Regions from separate parts of the Microbacterium sp. SORGH_AS_0888 genome, predicted to be linked through region 2. Evidence: predicted binding sites of a transcription regulator. Region 2 holds the regulator's gene; the other holds the start of a gene.
The links. Region 2 encodes LexA, which represses DNA repair genes until DNA is damaged. Its sites were predicted from a motif close to TCGAACANNTGTTCGA; they were not measured.
Positions count from the first base shown of each region.

Region 1 (8,773 bases), 1.1 Mb from region 2:
TGACGGCCACGTAGTCGGCCGCGACGACGACCGTGTCGACGACGTCGTGGCCGATCGCCTCCCGGAGCGCCTCGAGCGCCGCGGACAGCGGCTGGGGCTGACGGACATCGGCGTGCCACCGCCCCTGCGGGAGCGCCTCGATCGTCTGCGAGAGGGCATCACGATAGGGAAGGGCGACGGCCGCCGCGGCGATCGCCGCGACCAGCACGTAGGCGACGATGCGCAGGGGGCGACCGCGGCGCCCCACACCGATCAGCGGCGGGCGCCCGAAGCCGGCACCGGGTTCCGGCGCTCGCCAGGCCAGCGTGTCGGCGGCGGGCATGCGCAACGGCAGGACCTGCGGCGCGACGAGGCCCACGACGGGCGGGTCGCCCGCGCTGAGCACCGCGGAGAAGCCCGCACCCGGCTGGTACAGCGGGATCTCCGTGAGCGGCACGACGCGGCGGATCGTCGTGCGGAAGGCGGCGCCCTGGTGCGGCTGGACGCTCACGTCGAGCTCGCAGAGGGGCTGCTCGTTGATCTGCGTCCCGATCTGGCGCAGGACGTCGATGCGGGCGACGCCCTCGCGACCCGACGCCGCGGCCTCCTCGACCTGACGCGCCGTGGGACCGATCGCCCCTCGCGTCGTGCGCGCGATGGCGACGAGCGTGCCGGCGCCGATCATGAGAGCGAGCCCGAGCGGCAGCGCCCACCACGCGGCGCCGGGCGGTCCGACGACCATGACGACGACGGCCGCGAGCAGGATGCCGAGCCCGGCGAAGAACAGGAGACGCAGCATCCTGCCAGCCTAGGAAACGCGGGGCGGTGAGCCGCCCCGCGTGTGGACGACGCCGCTCGCGCGGGATCAGCCGGCGTAGTCGGGCGCCGGCGGCAGCCCGAAGAAGTCCTCGAGCGTGTGGAACCCGCCGTCGTGATAGGCCTTGGCGAGCGCCGGACCGATGAAGCGCAGGTGCCACGGCTCGGACTCGTAGCCGGTGACGCCCATGTAGCCGTCCTCGTAGCGCACGATGAAGCCGTACTCCCACGCGTGCTGCGCGACCCACTGGCCCTGCGCCGTCGCGCCGAAGTCGTCGAGCCCGCCGCATCCCCGGCCGCAGGCGACCATGTCGAGGGCGAGCCCGGTCTGATGCTCGCTGTAGCCGGGTCGTGCGCTGCCCGCGTCCGCGACCGCCTGACCCTCGTCGTCCACGTGCTGCGCGTAGGTGCTGACCTGTGTGCGGTACGAGCGGTACGAGCTGAGCACCGCGACGTCGCCGACGCCCGCCGCGGCAGCGCCCGCACCGAGCGCGGAGAGCGCCGCATCCGCATCCTGCCGCAGATGCCCGCCGTTGAGCGAGGTGACCTGGCTGAGCGAGCCGAGGTTCGCGGGCTCGTAGTCCAGCGGGCTGAGCGGCCGCAGCTTGTCGACCACGACCCAGCGCCGCGCGGGGTCCGAGAGCGAGATGCAGGGGGCGGCTCCGGCGATCACGGCCGCGCGGAAGGACTCGCCACCGCCGGCGGCCTCGACCACCGCCTCGTCGTCCCTCGCCGCGAGCGCCGCCTGCACCGCGGGCTCGTCGCAGAGCGCCGCGGCCGCGACGACCGCGAGCTGCGGGACCGGGAGCTCCTGCGCCACCGGCGCGCGCTCGTAGACGCCACCGACGACGACGCCCGGCCCCGCAGGGGCGGCGTCGACCGCCGCGGTGGAGAGGATGACCCGCGGCACGAGAAGCACGAGGGCGGCGAGGAGCACGACGATCAGAGCGCCGATCGCGACCCGTCGCCGCCGTCGGCGCATCTGTCTCTCGCGAGCGGCCTTTCGGGTGTCGGCCGCGTCTGTCGCCCGGGTGCTCACCCCTCCTATTGTGACCGTCGCGCCTCGCTCACGCGCGACCGTGTCGCATCTCGTATCTTTGTACGCATGTGCGCTTGACCTTCATTCGTATTCTTGTTCTACTCGTACGCATGAGGTGGCAGGGTCAGTCGCTCGGGAGCACGGATGCCGATGCGCTCGCGGGGCTCGAGGGGTTCGGCGGCGTCGTGCGCTCGGTCACGACCCCGGAGTTCGCGGGCATGACCTTCCACGAGGTGCTGTGCCGATCGGCGCTCAACCGGGTCCCGGGCGCCTCCGCGATGCCGTTCGACTGGACGGTGAACCCCTATCGCGGGTGCAGCCACGCCTGTGTCTACTGCTTCGCGCGCGGCACGCACACCTACCTCGAGCTCGACTCCGGACGCGACTTCGACTCGCAGGTCGTGGTCAAGGTCAACGTCGCCGAGGTGCTGGCCAACGAGCTGCGGCGCGGATCGTGGGGGCGCGAGCACGTCGCGCTCGGCACCAACACAGATCCCTACCAGCGGGCGGAGGGGCGGTACCGGCTCATGCCCGGCGTCATCGATGCGCTCGCCTCCTCGGGCACGCCGTTCTCGATCCTCACCAAGGGCACGCTGCTCCGACGCGACCTCCCGATGCTGCGCGAGGCGTCGACGTCCGTCGCGATCTCCCTCGCGATGTCGATCGCGGTGTTCGACGACGCCCTGCAGGGCTCGGTCGAACCGGGCACCCCGACGGCGCAGGCCCGGTTGGAGACGGTCCGGGCGGCGACCGAGGCGGGGTTCCGCGTGACGGTGTTCCTCATGCCCGTGCTGCCGCATCTGACCGACTCCGTCGCCGCCCTCGACGACGCCCTGCGTCGCATCCGCGAGGCCGGCGCCGTCCGCGTCGTGTACGGCGCGCTGCATCTGCGCCCGGGCGTGAAGCCGTGGTTCTTCCAGTGGCTGTCGCAGAGCCGGCCGGACCTGATGTCGTCCTACCGGGCGCTGTACCCGGGCGCCGCGGTGAACGCACCCAAGCCCTACCGCCAGTGGCTGGCGCGCCGCATCCGCCCGCTCCTGCGGCACCACGGTCTCGACGGACGCGCCGAGGAGGAGCCCGTGCGCGCGCGGCCCGTGCGCGCACACGCCACGGCCCTCGCGGCCGCGTCCGTGCGCACGACCGGGCCTCGCGCCGAGGCGCAGCCGCGACTGTTCTGACGCGGGAGGCGCCGGGTCAGGAGACGGGGTCGACCTGCCGGCCGGCGATCTCCTCGAGCAGATCGTCACCGGGGCGGACCTCGTCGAATGGCGCCTCGATCTCGGCGCGCTGCAGCAGCTCGGTCATGCGACGGCGGCGCTGTCGCGCGATGAGCGAGACGACCGTGCCGGAACGTCCGGCTCGACCGGTCCGACCGGACCGGTGCAGATACGTCTTGTACTCGTCCGGCGCGTCGGCCTGCACCACGAGGTCGATGTCGTCGACGTGGATGCCGCGGGCCGCGACATCGGTGGCCACCAGCACGCTGACCCGGCCGTCGGTGAGTCGCTGGAGGTTGCGGGTGCGCTTGGCCTGGTTGAGGTCGCCGTGCAGGGCGACGGCGGGGATTCCCGCGTCGTCGAACTGCTCGGCGAGCATCTCGGCGTAGGCGCGGGTGCGGGCGAAGACGAGCGTCTTGCCCTCGCGGTCGACGAGCGAGGTGAGGATCTCCGCCTTGTCGCGGTGGTCGATCACGAGCACACGGTGGTCGATCGTGCCGGAGTCCTGATCCTCCCCCGCGACCTCGTAGACGGCCGGGTCGACCAGGAACTCGTCGACGAGCGCCGCGACCTCACGGTCGAGCGTCGCGGAGAAGAGCAGCTTCTGCGCGCCGTCCGCGACGAGACGCAGGATCCGCTGCATGGGCTCGAGGAAGCCCAGCTCCGACATGTGGTCGGCCTCGTCGAGCACGACGACGCCGACCTGGGAGAGGTCGAGCTTGCCCTGGTTCTGCAGGTCCTCGATGCGTCCGGGCGTGCCGATGATGATGTCGACGCCCTTCTTCAGCGCGCCGACCTGGCGTGCCTGCGGCACACCGCCGTAGATCTGGGTGGTGAACAGGCCCACGCTCCGAGCGATGGGCTGGACGGTCCGGTCGATCTGCAGCGCGAGCTCGCGCGTCGGCGCGAGGATCAGCGCGACCGGGGCACGCCCGAACTCGCGCTTCACGCCGGCCTTCGAGCGCAGCACCCGCTCGACGAGGGGCGCGCCGAAGGCGATCGTCTTGCCCGAGCCGGTGCGCCCGCGGGCCAGGACGTCGCGCCCCTCGATGATCGGGGCGATCGTCGCGGTCTGGATCGGGAACGGGCTCGCCGCGCCCAGCTCGGCGAGGGCGCGCACGATGTTGTCGCCGAGCCCGAGCTCGGCGAAGGACGCCTCGGTCACGGCGTTCGCATCGACCGCTTCGGCCTGCAGCCGCTCGTGGACGACGTCGACGTGCTGCTCGGCCGCCGCGGTGCGCTGCGGCGCCGCGTTCCAGTCGGAGCGGTTCGGGCGATCGTTCCTGCGGTCGTCGCGCCGCGGACGCTCATCGCGCGGGGAAGGACGGGACGGGCGGTCGCCGAACGACCGGCTCGGGCGCTCCGCGCGATCGAACGACCGCGCGGGACGGTCCTGCGGCGGACGCGTCCCCCGCTCGCCGCGGTCGTGCGAGCGTGCGGGACGCTCATCGAAGGATCGACGCGGACGATCGTCGAACGACCGGGCAGGACGGTCCTCCCGGCCGGACGAGCGTGCGGGACGGTCCTCGAACGACCGACGCGGACGCTCCTCACGATCGAACGACCGGGCAGGACGGTCATCACGCGCACGCGCCGGACGCTCGTCGAACGCGCGACGCGGACGCTCGTCGCCGCGCGCCTGCGAGCGGATGCTGCGCGCCTCCTCGCGACCCGCACGCTCCTGGGACGTCCACCGCTGCTTGGGCGCGCCGGCACGCTCGGCGTCGGCGGCGCGGTAGCCGCGGTGGTTCGGGCTCTTCGAGCCGGCCGTTCCGGCCGAGGCCTCGCCGGGACGGCGCTTGCGATCCTGGTAGCTCGTCTTCGAGCCGTAGCGCGGCTCGAAGTTCTTGGCCGGGCGACCGCCGGCGGGCTTCTTGTTCTTGGGCATGAGAGTGTCCTTCTGGGTCGTGCGCACGAGAACAGCGCTGCGCTCCGCGACACGCACGGGGAACACCCGCACGCGCACCCGCGCATACCCGGACTACCGTCGGCCGGGGCCATTATCGATGATGGTCATGCGTGCCGATCGGCACCCATCATCGGCCCCTGGGACTCACACAAGAACGAAACAGTCCAGAGCCGACGCTCTACCATAGCGCGCCCCGCTGGGAAGTAGCCTGGTCCCGTGAGCAGCGATCCCACCGGCCACCGTCACGTCCTCCGCACGTCCCGTGCGTCCGCAGAGATCACCGAGGTCGGCGCCGCGCTCCGCGCCCTGACCGTCGACGGTGTCGACCTCGTCCCGCGGTATCCGGACGACATCCCCACCCCCGCGGCGTCGGGGGTCGTGCTCGTCCCCTGGCCCAACCGCATCCGTGACGGCCGGTGGAGCCAGCGCGGCACCGACTACCAGCTCGCGATCACCGAGCCGAAGCTGGGCAACGCCTCGCACGGCCTGCTGCGCTTCGCGCCCTATCGGGTGATCGCCTCGCAGCCGGATGCGGTGACCCTCGGCGCGCACGTGTTCCCGCAGACGGGCTACCCCTTCCACCTCGACACCCGGGTGACCTACGCGCTCACCGACGACGGCCTCGACGTCCTGCACACGATCACCAACCTCGGCGGGGCGGACGCCCCGGTCGCGCTCGGCGCGCACCCCTACCTCTGCGTCGGCGACGTCGACACGGCCGAGCTCACGCTGGAGCTCGACGCGGCGGCGTGGTTCCCGCTGGACGAGCGCAACCTCCCGCTCGAGGAGGCCGCCGTCGACGCCGCGCACGACCTGCGCGCACCGCGCCGTGTCGGCGATCTCCACCTCGACGCCGCCTACACGCAGCTGCGACGCGGCACCGACGGACGCGTGCGCGGCATCCTGCGCACGCCGGACGGACGCACGCTCGAGTTGTGGGCCGGGACGGATGTCGAGTATCTGCAGGTCTTCACGACGGATCGCTATCCCGGGAACCCGCTCGCGATCGCGGTCGAGCCGATGACCGCGCCCGCCGATGCGTTCAACTCCGGGCGCGATCTGCGCTGGCTCGCTCCGGGTGAGACGTGGGAGATCGACTGGGGCATCGCCTACCGGGGCTGAGCGCGGCTCAGTACACCACCGCGCGGCGCGCACCCGTAACACGCGCCGCATCCGGCGTTAACGGCCCGCCGCTAGACTGACGCCAGCGGTACAGGGCCGCCGCGTCGGATCAGGGTTTCGGCGCACGCCATCCGGCGGATGACGGGGTGTGGGCGGCTCCACGTCGGAGGGATCAGGTGTCCGTCTGGGTGGAGGGTGCCCCGCATGCGTATCGTTTTTCCGTCTCCGAGCCTCCGTCTCGCGCTGGCGGACGCCGCCTCGACGCCGCCCGAACGCGTCGGCGCCCGCCTCTCCTTCGGTGCACTGCTCGGTGCCAGCCCGCTGCGGCTCGCGGTGCTCTCGCTGACGGTGCTGCTCACGGGTATCGGGATCTCGATCGCGACGACGACCGACCCGCTGTGGTGGCACCTGCACTTCAGCCGTCTCGGGACCTTCCGCAACGGCTCCGGCGCCTTCTTCAATGGGACCCTGATCGCGGGCGGCACGCTCGTGACCCTCTTCGCCCGCGCGGCGGCGCGCGAGCTGCGGAAGCTCGAGCGGCGCGTCGTGCGGCGCGGCACGGCGCGCACCGCCGGCATCCTGTTCGGCGTCGTCGGCATCGACCTCGCGCTCGTCGGATGCGTTCCGCTCAACGTCAACAAGACGGTGCACGACCATGTCGCCGCCGCCATGGTGCTCGGCTTCGCGGGTCTCCTGGTGACGAGCCCGTGGATGATGCATCGGATGCCGAAGCGCCTGCTCGCGACGACGGGAGCGGTGTTCGCCTACCTCTTCGCGGGCGCCTGGCTGTTCGTGACGGCGGCCATCAACCTCGCGCTCTTCGAGGTCGTCGCCTTCAGCGCCATGTTCTCCTGGTCGGGCGTCTTCGTGCTCTGTCTCCTCCGAGCGGGCAGCGCGCTGACCGGCTCGACAGCTCAGCCGGCCGCGGCAGGCACGCCCGGGGCCGTCCGTGCCGTGCCCGCGCGGGTCAGTGCCCCTCGCGCTCGCGCAGCTCGCGCCTGCTCGACGGATGCTCCTCGCGACCGTCGGCGTCCGGCACCTCGTCGCCGGCACGACGGGCGGCCCGCCGCTCACGTGCACCCTCGACGAGGTTGTACAGCGTCGGCAGCACCAGCAGCGTCAAGACGGTAGAGGACACCAGCCCGCCGATCACGACGATCGCCAGCGGCTGCGAGATGAAGCCGCCGTGCCCGGTGATGCCGAGCGCCATCGGGGTCAGCGCGAAGATCGTCGCGAGTGCCGTCATGAGGATCGGGCGCAGCCGTCGCGAGCCGCCCGCCATGACGGCGTCGTGCGCGGTGAGACCCTTGTCGCGGTACTGGTTGACCAGATCGACGAGCACGATCGCGTTCGTCACGACGATGCCGATGAGCATGAGCACGCCGATGAGCGAGGCGACGCCGAGGGGAACGCCCGTCGCGATCTGCAGGAGGATCGCGCCGGTGGCCGCGAACGGCACCGACACGAGCAGCAGCAGCGGCTGCCGCAGCGAGCGGAAGGTCGCCACCATGACGATGTAGACGATGAGGATCGCAGCCAGCATCGCCAGCCCCAGCTGGGAGAAGGCGTCCGTCTGCTGCGTCGCCACCCCGCCGAGCGAGGCGCTCGCCCCCGATGGGAGCGAGGTGTCCTTGAGCGCAGCCGAGACAGATGCGGTCGCCGTCGCCAGGTCGTCGCCGGCGGGCGTGACGGTGACGGTGGAGGTGCGCTGCCCGCGCTGGGTCGTGATCGAGGTGGGGCCCTCCGCCTGGGCGACGGTCGCGAGCTCGTCGAGCCGGACGGCCCCCGCGGCCGTCGGGATCTGGAGCGCCCGGAGGTCGTCGATCGTCGCCGGCGTCTGCGACGCCGCCAGGTACACCGTGAGCGAGGTCCCGTCGATCTCCACCGTGCCGGCAGACTGCGGCCGCATGGTGCGCGACACGATCCCGCCGACCGCGACCTCCGAGAGGCCGCGTGCGGCCGCCTTGTCCCGATCGACGGTGACGGCGATGTAGGGCAGCGAGGCGGAGAGGTTGCTCGTGACCTGGCCGATGCCCTCCTTGCCCTGGACCGCCCCCGTCACCGCGTCGGTCGCCGTCTGCAGCGTCTGCTGGTCGGGGGCCGTGATGTCGACGGCGATGTCGGAGGAGCCGAATCCGCCGCTGGAGCCGGCGATCGTGATGGTCCCGACATCCGTGAGCGGCGCGAGCGTGCTCTGCACACGGTCACGCAGCGCGACCTGGTCGGCGCCGGCATCCGTCGTGACGGAGTAGGTGATCCCGCCGCCGCCGCCCGAGAACGCGTCGCGGATGGCCGAGCCGCTGGATCCGATCGAGACCTGCACCGTCTCGATGCCCTCGACTCCGGTCAGCGCCGACTCGACCTGCTTCGCGGCGGCGTCCTCGGCGTCCAGGCTCGCCGCCGGTCCCAGCTTCTGGGTGATCGTCAGCGTGTTCTGGCCCGAGTCCCCGAGGAAGTTCGTCTTCATGAGGGGCGCGAGGGCGACGGTTCCGACGAGCACGACGACGGCCGCGAGAACCGTGATCCAGGAGTGGCGGAGGGTCCAGCCGAGGATCGGCAGGTACGCCTTCTGCAGGCGCGAGGGCGGGGCACCCGGATCCTCCGGATCGATCTGCTCGCCGGCCGCGTTCGTCACGGGCTTGCCGGGCTTGAGGAACCAGTAGGCCAGGACGGGGACGATCGTGAGGGCGA
Region 1 is NZ_JAUTAZ010000001.1:2,338,873-2,347,645, reverse strand. Features, by position in the region: gene QE381_RS11425 (hypothetical protein) at 1-778, opposite strand, end outside; gene QE381_RS11420 (M15 family metallopeptidase) at 845-1,834, opposite strand; gene QE381_RS11415 (Rv2578c family radical SAM protein) at 1,945-3,012, shown strand; gene QE381_RS11410 (DEAD/DEAH box helicase) at 3,029-4,939, opposite strand; gene QE381_RS11405 (aldose 1-epimerase family protein) at 5,177-6,082, shown strand; partial or broken gene QE381_RS11400 (DUF998 domain-containing protein) at 6,221-6,892, shown strand; gene QE381_RS11395 (efflux RND transporter permease subunit) at 7,050-8,773, opposite strand, start outside.
Region 1: the regulator LexA is predicted to act here: its motif matches at 1,920-1,935, upstream of QE381_RS11415 (Rv2578c family radical SAM protein).

Region 2 (8,773 bases):
CCCACTGGCCCAGCAGCCGCTCGCGATAGGCCCGTCCGTAGCCCGTGGAGCCGCCGTAGTTCACGTCGAGCACGCCGATGCCGCGGCTCGTGAAGTAGGCCACCTTCGCCGAGGCCGCCGGCTGCGCCTGGCTCGTGGGGCCGCCGTGCACCCAGACGAGATAGGGCGGCAGCTCGCCGGCGGGCGCGGCGACTCGCGGGTTCTTCGGCGCGTAGTCGATCGCATGGACGGGGCCGTGCGGACCGTCGACCGTGATCTCCCGCGGCGTCGGCAGCCACGAGCGGTCCCAGGGCGCCGCGGATGCCGTCACCGGCTCCGCGGAGCCGGCATCCACATCGACCAGCCACACCGCGGACTCCGTCGTCGCCCCCGCGCCGATGACGAGCGCGCGGGTGCCTCGCACGTCTTCCACGGCGACGCCGGCGGTCAGGTCGAGGCCGAGGTCCGTGGCCGCGCCGTCCGCGTCGATCACGACGAGCCGGCTCGCGCCGTCGGTGCGGACCGCGAGCACGCGTCCGTCCGCCAGGACGCCGTACCAGCGGGCCCCGAGCACCCAGAGCGCCCCGCCCGTGTCGGCGTCGGCGGGCGAGAGGGGCGCCGGAGCGCCGTCCGACATCCGGAACAGGTTCCAGCGTCCATCGGGGTCGTCCGCGAACAGCAGGCTCTCCCCGTCCCATTCGGGCTGCAGCGGGGCGGTGCCGCGGTCGACGAGCGTGACCGCATCGGCGCCGAGCTCGCGCACGCACAGGCGCGTGCGGTCCCACGGCATCGCCGGATGATCCCACTCGATCCACGCGAGCCGGCGCCCGTCGCTCGAGAGCGCGGGCTGGGCGAGGAAGTCGGCACCACCGGCCAGCACGTCGATCCGCGACGGGTCGGCGGCGGCCGAGCCGTCCAGGGGCACGGCCACGATCTCCCGCCGCGGGTTACGCGCCTCGCCCTGCGTCTCGCGGATGCCGAGCAGTCGCGCGGACTGCCAGCGCAGGCCGCCGTAGCGCTGCGCCGGGTCCTCCGGAGTCAGGGGGCGCGGCCGCTCGTCCGGACGGCAAGCCCACAGCCGGCCGTCGGCGCGCTCGACGAACACGAGCTCGCCGTCGTCCGTGACGGTCCAAGCACCGCCGCCGTACTCGTGGACCGAGGAGCGGGCGTTCCAGGGCGCGGGAAGAACGGTCTCGATCGTCCCGTCCGCGCGTCGCCGTCGCACCGCGACCCGCCCGCCCTCGTCCGGGACGGATTCGCCCCACCAGATCTCCTCGCCGGCGAAGCGAGCACCGTCGAGACGGGGAGCGGCCGCGGTGACCGCCTCGGCCGTCAGGGGCGAGGGCCAGGATCCATACGGAAGTGCGTCCACCCTGCCACGCTACGGTGCGTCGGCGTCGGACGCGACCGGAGGAGCCGCGCTCCGCGCGACGACGACGCTCTCGCCCTCGCCGTCCTCGGGACGCCCGAGCGTGCCCGCTTCGGCGGCGGTGGTCGCGGCATCCCCCGGGTCCTGGACGAGGAGCTCGAGCACGAGCCAGGCGACGAGCACCCCCGCGGTCGTCCCCAGCACGACGCCGGTCGTGAGCGGCGTGGCGAGCGCGAGGACGAGGATCGCGAGCACCAGGAGCACGATCCGCACGAGCGGGCGCCGGGAGAAGAGCCATCGTCCGATGCGGCCCGTGTCGACGCCGCGGACCCGGAGACCGCGGCGTGCACTCGCCGTCAGCGACGACGACACCGCCCGGATGCGGCGGGCCGGCGCCCAGTGACCCGCGAGCCAGGCGGCGAGCCCCACCACGATGCCCAGCACCATGAGCACGACGGCCGTGTCCTGCATCCGGCCGACGACGGCGTCGTAGACCGCGCGCAGCGTGGCGGCGGGGACCCCGAGCGCCGGCGCCTGCAGCGAGAGCGCCACGCCGCCGATGCCGACGCCCGCGGCCACGGAGCCGGCGCCGAGGACGAGGCCGACGCCGGTGCCGAGCGCGGCCGTCGAACGCCGTCGGGCGACGAGGACACCGAGCAGGAAGAGGGCCACGGCGACCAGCGGCAGCACGAAGCCGACGGTCGCCGCGAGCACGTAGAGCGGTCCGACCAGCGTCAACGCATCCGACCGGGCGACGACGATCGAGACGTCGATGGCGGGGATCGCGGCGGCGAGCGCGAACCCCTGCTGCGCGAGGGTCGACCTGACCTCGTCGATGACGGGCCCCAGCTGCACGCGGAGCTCGCCGGACCCGGAGATCGCGAGGACGTCGCCGTCGCCCCCCGTCGCGGCCGCCGCCAGGGCACGGTGCGCCGCGACCAAGGATCTGTTCCAGACGGTGGCGAAGGCGTCGGACTGGACGACGCGCGTGACCGCCGAGGTCACCGCACTCCGCGCCCCGGCGGCCGCGGGCGCGCGCAGCAGACCGAGCGCCCGCTGCGACGCGGCGGGGAGATCGAGCGTCGCGATGCCGTCGAACAGGTCGTTCGTCAGGCCGTCGATGTCGATGGCCGCATCCAACGCGGAGCTGGTCCGATCGATCACGAGCGCCTGCACGGCCGGGTCCTTCGCCAGGGGTGCGAAGGTGTCGACGAAGCGCTGCTCGTCGACCAGCTGCGCGCGCGTCCAGCCGCCCACGACGGACACGGGCACCAGCAGGGTCGCCAGGACGATGCACAGCGCCGAGACCCACGCACGCCAGCGCCGGCCGGCCGGTGCGGACCGTACGGCGCGTCCGGGAGACGGGGCCGCGGAACGCAGCTCGGCGTTCTCGTCGCGGAGCCGCTCGACCTGCTCACGCAGGCGCTCGATCTCGGTGCTCGTCACGCGCGTGCCTCCCCACGGGACCGCTTCCCCCTCGGGGGCACCCTAGGGCCTGTCTGCTCGTGGCCGATCCGTCGGCGGCCGATCGACGCCTGGAACCGGAGGAGATAGCCGTCGGGATCGGTGACGAGGAACTGTTCGACGCCGGCCTCGGTACGGTCGTCGATGCGGTACCACTTCGTCTCGGATGCCAGGAAGAGCGGGTGGCCCGCGTCTTGCAGGGCGGTGAGGATCGGCTCCAGGCTCGGGACACCGATCTGGAGGTTGACTCCTCGCCCCAGGGGCGGTTCCAGCGGTCCGGTGATCCAGTTCCGGCCGACGCCCTGCTGCTCGAGCATGACGTGGGCGGACCCCAGCGAGATGTATGCGAAGCCCTCTTCGGGGCGCTGGTAGCTGACACGGAACCCGCAGAGCCCGCACCAGAACTCGATGCTTCGTGCCGCATCGCTGACCAGCAGCTCGGGCACCAGTGCCGGGTCGGCGGGTGAGTCATCCACCCGCTCATCGTCGCAGACCGGGCCCGCCGGCCGCAGGGGGCGTCTCAGACGGCGCGCATGAGGGCGACGACCTTGCCGAGCACGACGGCCTCGTCGCCCAGGATCGGCTCGAAGGCCGAGTTGCGGGGGAGCAGCCAGGTGTGGCCGTCGCGCTGCCGGAAGGTCTTGACCGTCGCCTCGCCGTCGAGCATCGCGGCGACGATGTCGCCGTTCTCGGCCGTCGACTGCGACCGCACGACGACCCAGTCGCCGTCGCAGATGGCGGCATCGATCATCGACTCGCCCGCGACCTTCAGCATGAACAGGTCGCCCTTCCCGACCAGCTGGCGGGGAAGCGGGAAGACCTCCTCGACCTGTTGATCCGCCGTGATCGGGACGCCGGCCGCGATGCGGCCGACCAGCGGCACGAGAGCGGCGTCGCCGACGGCCGGTCCCGTGTCGGCCGGGTTCTCCGCGGCGGTGCCGGGCAGATCGATCAGGACCTCCATCGCCCGGGTCTTGCCCGGGTCGCGCCGCAGGTAGCCGCTGAGCTCGAGCTGGTTCAGCTGGTGGGTGACGCTCGAGAGCGACTTGAGGCCGACGGCGTCGCCGATCTCGCGCATGCTCGGCGGATACCCGTGCCGGGCGATCGAGGTCTGGATCACCTCGAGGATCGCGAGCTGCTTGTCGCTGAGGCTCTTCCGGCGTCGGGTCTGAGGCTTCTGCGGTGCGCTCATGTCCGTGTCTCCCTGGGTCCGTACCGCTCGCCCCTTCGAATGTCGGAGGTCGGTGATTCGGTGTTGGTGTCGAAACCGTATCCGCTCCGGCGGCGGCACGAGGGGAGGACTCCCGCGTGTCGCCTTCGAAGGTCGAAGGATCCGATCCGGTCTTGACATCGTCCAGTATCGAATATAGCTTCGGAAGAGAGATTCGCATCCGACCTCCCCGGCCGGAAGCCGGATGCGAATCTCTCCCCGGAAAGGAGCCGAGATGTCCACGATCCAGTACCCCGCACCCGCGGTCTCGACCGTGCGTCTGCGCCTGACGCCTCGCGGTCGCCGCGTCATCGCCGCGCTGGCCGCGACCCCGATCGTGATCGCGATCGGGGCGGCTGTCCTGTTCGGCGGCTCCGCGCTGGCCTCCGGCGAGCAGGGCGCCTCGACCGGCTCCTTCCAGACGGTCACCGTGCTGGCGGGCGAGTCGCTCTGGTCGATCGCCGAAGAGGTCGCTCCGAACGCCGACCCGCGCGATGTGGTGGCGGACATCATGCGCCTGAACGCCCTCGACGACTCCGATGTGTCGGCGGGCGCTCGCATCGCCATCCCGGCCGAGTACGCACAGCGATAGGCGTTCTGGGCTCTCCTGGCGCCGCCGTCGACCTGATCGTGTGCGCGATTCTCTACGATTGAGGGATGAGCACCCGACTCGAAGACCTCCCGATACGCGACGATCTTCGCGGTATGGTCCCCTACGGCGCACCGCAGGCGCCGCTGCCCGTCGCGCTCAACGTCAACGAGAACACGCACCCGGTGCCGCAGGAGGTCGCCGACGACATCCTCGATCAGGTGGCACGCGCCCTCGGCGACATCAACCGTTACCCCGACCGCGAGTTCACCCAGCTGCGGGAGGCCTTTGCCAACTACCTGGGCGAGGGCCTGTCGCGTGACCAGCTCTGGGCAGCCAACGGCTCCAACGAGGTGCTGCAGCACCTGCTCCAGGCCTTCGCCGGCCCGGGGCGCACGGCCATGGGATTCGCACCCACCTACTCGATGTATCCCCTGCTGACACGGGCCACGGGCGCGGCGTGGATCGCGGGAACGCGGGACGCGGGATACGGCTTGAGCGCGGAGTCGGTCTCGAGCCAGATCCGTGAGGCAGACCCGGACATCGTCTTCCTCTGCGCGCCCAACAATCCCACCGGGACCCCCCTCACGATCGATGTGATCGCTGCGGCGTACGAGGCCGCGCGGGGCATCGTCATCGTGGACGAGGCGTACCACGAGTTCGCGCCGCGAGAGGCGGCATCGGCCGTCACGCTGCTGCCCGGCCGCGAGCGGCTGGTCGTCTCGCGCACCATGAGCAAGGCCTTCGCCTTCGCCGGCGCCCGTGTCGGCTATCTCGCCGCCGACCCGGCGGTCATCGACGCGCTCCGGCTCGTCCGGCTTCCATACCACCTGAGCGCCCTCACCCAAGCCGCCGCTCTCGCCGCGCTGCGCCACGCCCCGCTCATGCTGTCGATGGTGGACGAGATCGTCGGCCAGCGCGACCGCATCTCCGCGACCCTCGAAGCGCTCGGCTACCAGCCGCACGAGTCCTGGACGAACTTCGTGCTCTTCGGCGGCGTCTCCGACACGGCCGCCGCGTGGCAGGGGCTGTACGACCGGGGCGTGCTCATCCGCGACGTCGGCATCCCGCACCACCTGCGCGTGACGGCCGGCACGCAGGCCGAGACGACCGCGTTCCTCGACGCCCTGGCCTCGGTAGGATCGGCCGCATGACCCTCCTCTACTCCCGCACGGCCTCGATCCGTCGTGCCACGAGCGAGTCCGCCGTCGAGCTCGAGCTGGATCTCGACGGCACGGGTGCGAGCACGATCGATACCGGCGTGCCGTTCTACGACCACATGCTGACGGCGTTCGCGAAGCACTCGCTCACGGACCTCACGGTCCGCGCGAGCGGAGACATCCAGATCGATGCCCACCACACGGTCGAGGACGTCGCGATCGTGCTGGGGCAGGCGATCCGGCAGGCGCTCGGCGACAAATCCGGGATCGCGCGATACGGCGATGCGCTCGTGCCCCTCGACGAGGCCCTGGCTCAGGCCGTGGTCGACATCAGCGGTCGTCCCTACCTCGTGCACACCGGTGAGCCGGCAGGCTTCGAGCACCACCTGATCGGCGGTCACTTCACGGGATCGCTCGTGCGTCACACCTTCGAGGCGCTCGCCTTCAACGCGGGGCTGACCGTGCACCTCACGGTCCTCGGGGGCCGCGACCCGCACCACATCGCCGAAGCCGAATACAAGGCGTTCGCGCGAGCGTTCCGACAGGCCAAGGCGTTCGATCCGCTCGTGTCCGGCATCCCCAGCACCAAGGGCGCGCTGTGAGCGCTGCCCCGCTCGTCGCGGTGCTCGACTACGGCTCGGGCAACGTCCACTCCGCCGTCAAGGCGCTCGTCGCCGCCGGCGCCGACGCGCGGCTCACCGCTGACCGTGCGCTCATCGAGGAGGCCGACGGGCTGGTCGTCCCCGGCGTCGGTGCCTACCGTGCCGTCATGGACGCCCTGCGCGCGAGCAGGGGCGACGAGCTCATCGATCGCCGCCTCGCCGGCGGCCGGCCGGTGCTCGGCATCTGCGTCGGCATGCAGGTGCTGTTCGGCCGCGGCGTGGAGCGCGGCGTGGACACGGACGGGCTCGGCCAGTGGCCGGGCGTGGTGACCGAGCTCGACGCGCCGGTGCTTCCCCACATGGGCTGGAACACCGTCAGGCCGGATGCCGGGTCCGCGCTGTTCTCGGGCATCGAGCAGGAGCGCTTCTACTTCGTCCACTCCTTCGGCGCGCGTGACTGGCTCCTCCAGACGCAACCGCCCTTCCCGCAGCCGCGCCTGACCTGGTGCGATTACGGCGCCCCGTTCCTCGCCGCGGTCGAGAACGGACCGCTCTCGGCGACGCAGTTCCACCCCGAGAAGTCCGGAGCCGCGGGCATCCGACTCCTGGCCAACTGGCTCGGCACCCTCCGCGCCGACTAGTGTCGTACCTCGTGCGCGGCGGGTGTCCGCGCGAGTCCCGAGGAGCTATGAACGATTTCGCGTCCACGCCCGCATTGACACTGCTGCCCGCGGTCGACGTCGCCGACGGCAAGGCCGTGCGCCTCACCCAGGGTGAGGCCGGCAGCGAGACCCACTACGGCGATCCGGTCGACGCCGCCGTCGAGTGGGCGCGCCAGGGCGCCGAGTGGATCCACCTCGTGGATCTCGACGCCGCGTTCGGTCGCGGCAGCAACGCCGCGACCATGCGCAAGGTCATCCGGCAGGTCAAGGGTGTCCAGGTCGAGCTGTCCGGCGGGATCCGTGACGACGCCTCGCTCGAGGCCGCGCTGGAGTCCGGCGCCGCTCGCATCAACCTCGGCACGGCCGCTCTCGAGAACCCCGAGTGGGCCGCCGATGTGATCGGCCGCTACGGTGACGCGATCGCCGTCGGGCTCGACGTGCGCGGCACGACGCTCGCCGCGCGCGGCTGGACGCGCGACGGCGGCGATCTGTGGACCGTGCTCGACCGGCTCGAGGACGCGGGCTGCAGCCGCTACGTCGTGACCGACGTGACGAAGGACGGCACCCTCAAGGGGCCGAACATCGAGCTGCTGCGCGAGATGACCACGCGCACCCCCAAGCCGGTCGTCGCGTCCGGTGGCATCTCCAGCCTCGACGACATCGCCGCCCTCCGCGAGCTCGTGCCCCTCGGGGTCGAGGGCGCCATCGTCGGCAAGGCGCTGTACGCCGGGGCGTTCACGCTGGCCGAGGCGTTGGATGTCGCCGGAGGCTGAGCACGCGCCCGACGCCGGGCACGCGTGCGGCACCGACTCCGCCGGAGTCCCCTGGGAGGGACGCCGGTTCGAGCCGAACCCGCACGCGGGCGATGACGGCTCAGCCGATCCGGCCCTCGCCGCCGCGTTACGGGCCTTCCGTGCGGGCGAGGGCGACGAGGTCGCCGTCGTCGACGCGTACCGCGACGCGCGTCTGCTCATCCCCCTCGTCGCCGAGAAGGGCGACGAGGGCATCGGGCCCACCGGCCTCGTCGTCGACAAGACGCAGGAGCTCTCGATCGTCACGGTCGCCGCCCCCGACGGGCGGCGGGTGCTCCCCGTCTTCACCTCGGTGGACACGCTCGGCCGCTGGGATTCGGTCGCCCGTCCGGTGCCCGTCGAGGGGATCAGGACAGCGCTGGCGGCCGTCGTGGACGACACCGACCTGATCGTGGTCGATCCCGGCTCGGACACCGAGTTCGTCGTCCGCCGCCCCGCCGTGTGGGCGATCGGGCGGGGAGAGCCGTGGGAACCCTCATGGCGCAGTCCGGAGGTGTTCCGCGGCCTCCAGGAGAGCATCGGCGCGGAGCTCGCGGTGCTCGATCTGGGCGTCGAGCCGGGGGATGCCGGCGCGCGCGGCGCAGGGCCGGAGCTGATCGTGCACCTGGAGCTCACGGACGGGCTCGAGCAGCAGGAGCTCGACGCCGTCCTCGCGCGGCTCGCGCGCCGGTGGGCGGCGGATGACCGCATCGCGACCCTGGTGGACTCGCTCACGGTGAAGCTCCATCGCTCCCGCTGACGAGCATGTCCCCGCGTGAACCGCCGGCGAGCCTGCGCCATCGCTTCCGCTGGCGAGCATGTCCCAGTTTGAACCGCTGAGCGTGCCGCCGAGCGGTCACAACTGGGACACCGACCGTTCGAAAGTGGGACATGGTCATGGTGCCTCCCTCCCGCGGTGCGGGCCGGCGCAGGGCGGGGCGGGGGCG
Region 2 is NZ_JAUTAZ010000001.1:1,219,443-1,228,215, reverse strand. Features, by position in the region: gene QE381_RS06085 (prolyl oligopeptidase family serine peptidase) at 1-1,351, opposite strand, end outside; gene QE381_RS06080 (hypothetical protein) at 1,361-2,794, opposite strand; gene QE381_RS06075 (VOC family protein) at 2,791-3,288, opposite strand; gene lexA (transcriptional repressor LexA) at 3,333-4,004, opposite strand; gene QE381_RS06065 (LysM peptidoglycan-binding domain-containing protein) at 4,258-4,614, shown strand; gene QE381_RS06060 (histidinol-phosphate transaminase) at 4,680-5,765, shown strand; gene hisB (imidazoleglycerol-phosphate dehydratase HisB) at 5,762-6,373, shown strand; gene hisH (imidazole glycerol phosphate synthase subunit HisH) at 6,370-7,014, shown strand; gene priA (bifunctional 1-(5-phosphoribosyl)-5-((5-phosphoribosylamino)methylideneamino)imidazole-4-carboxamide isomerase/phosphoribosylanthranilate isomerase PriA) at 7,062-7,808, shown strand; gene QE381_RS06040 (SseB family protein) at 7,792-8,586, shown strand.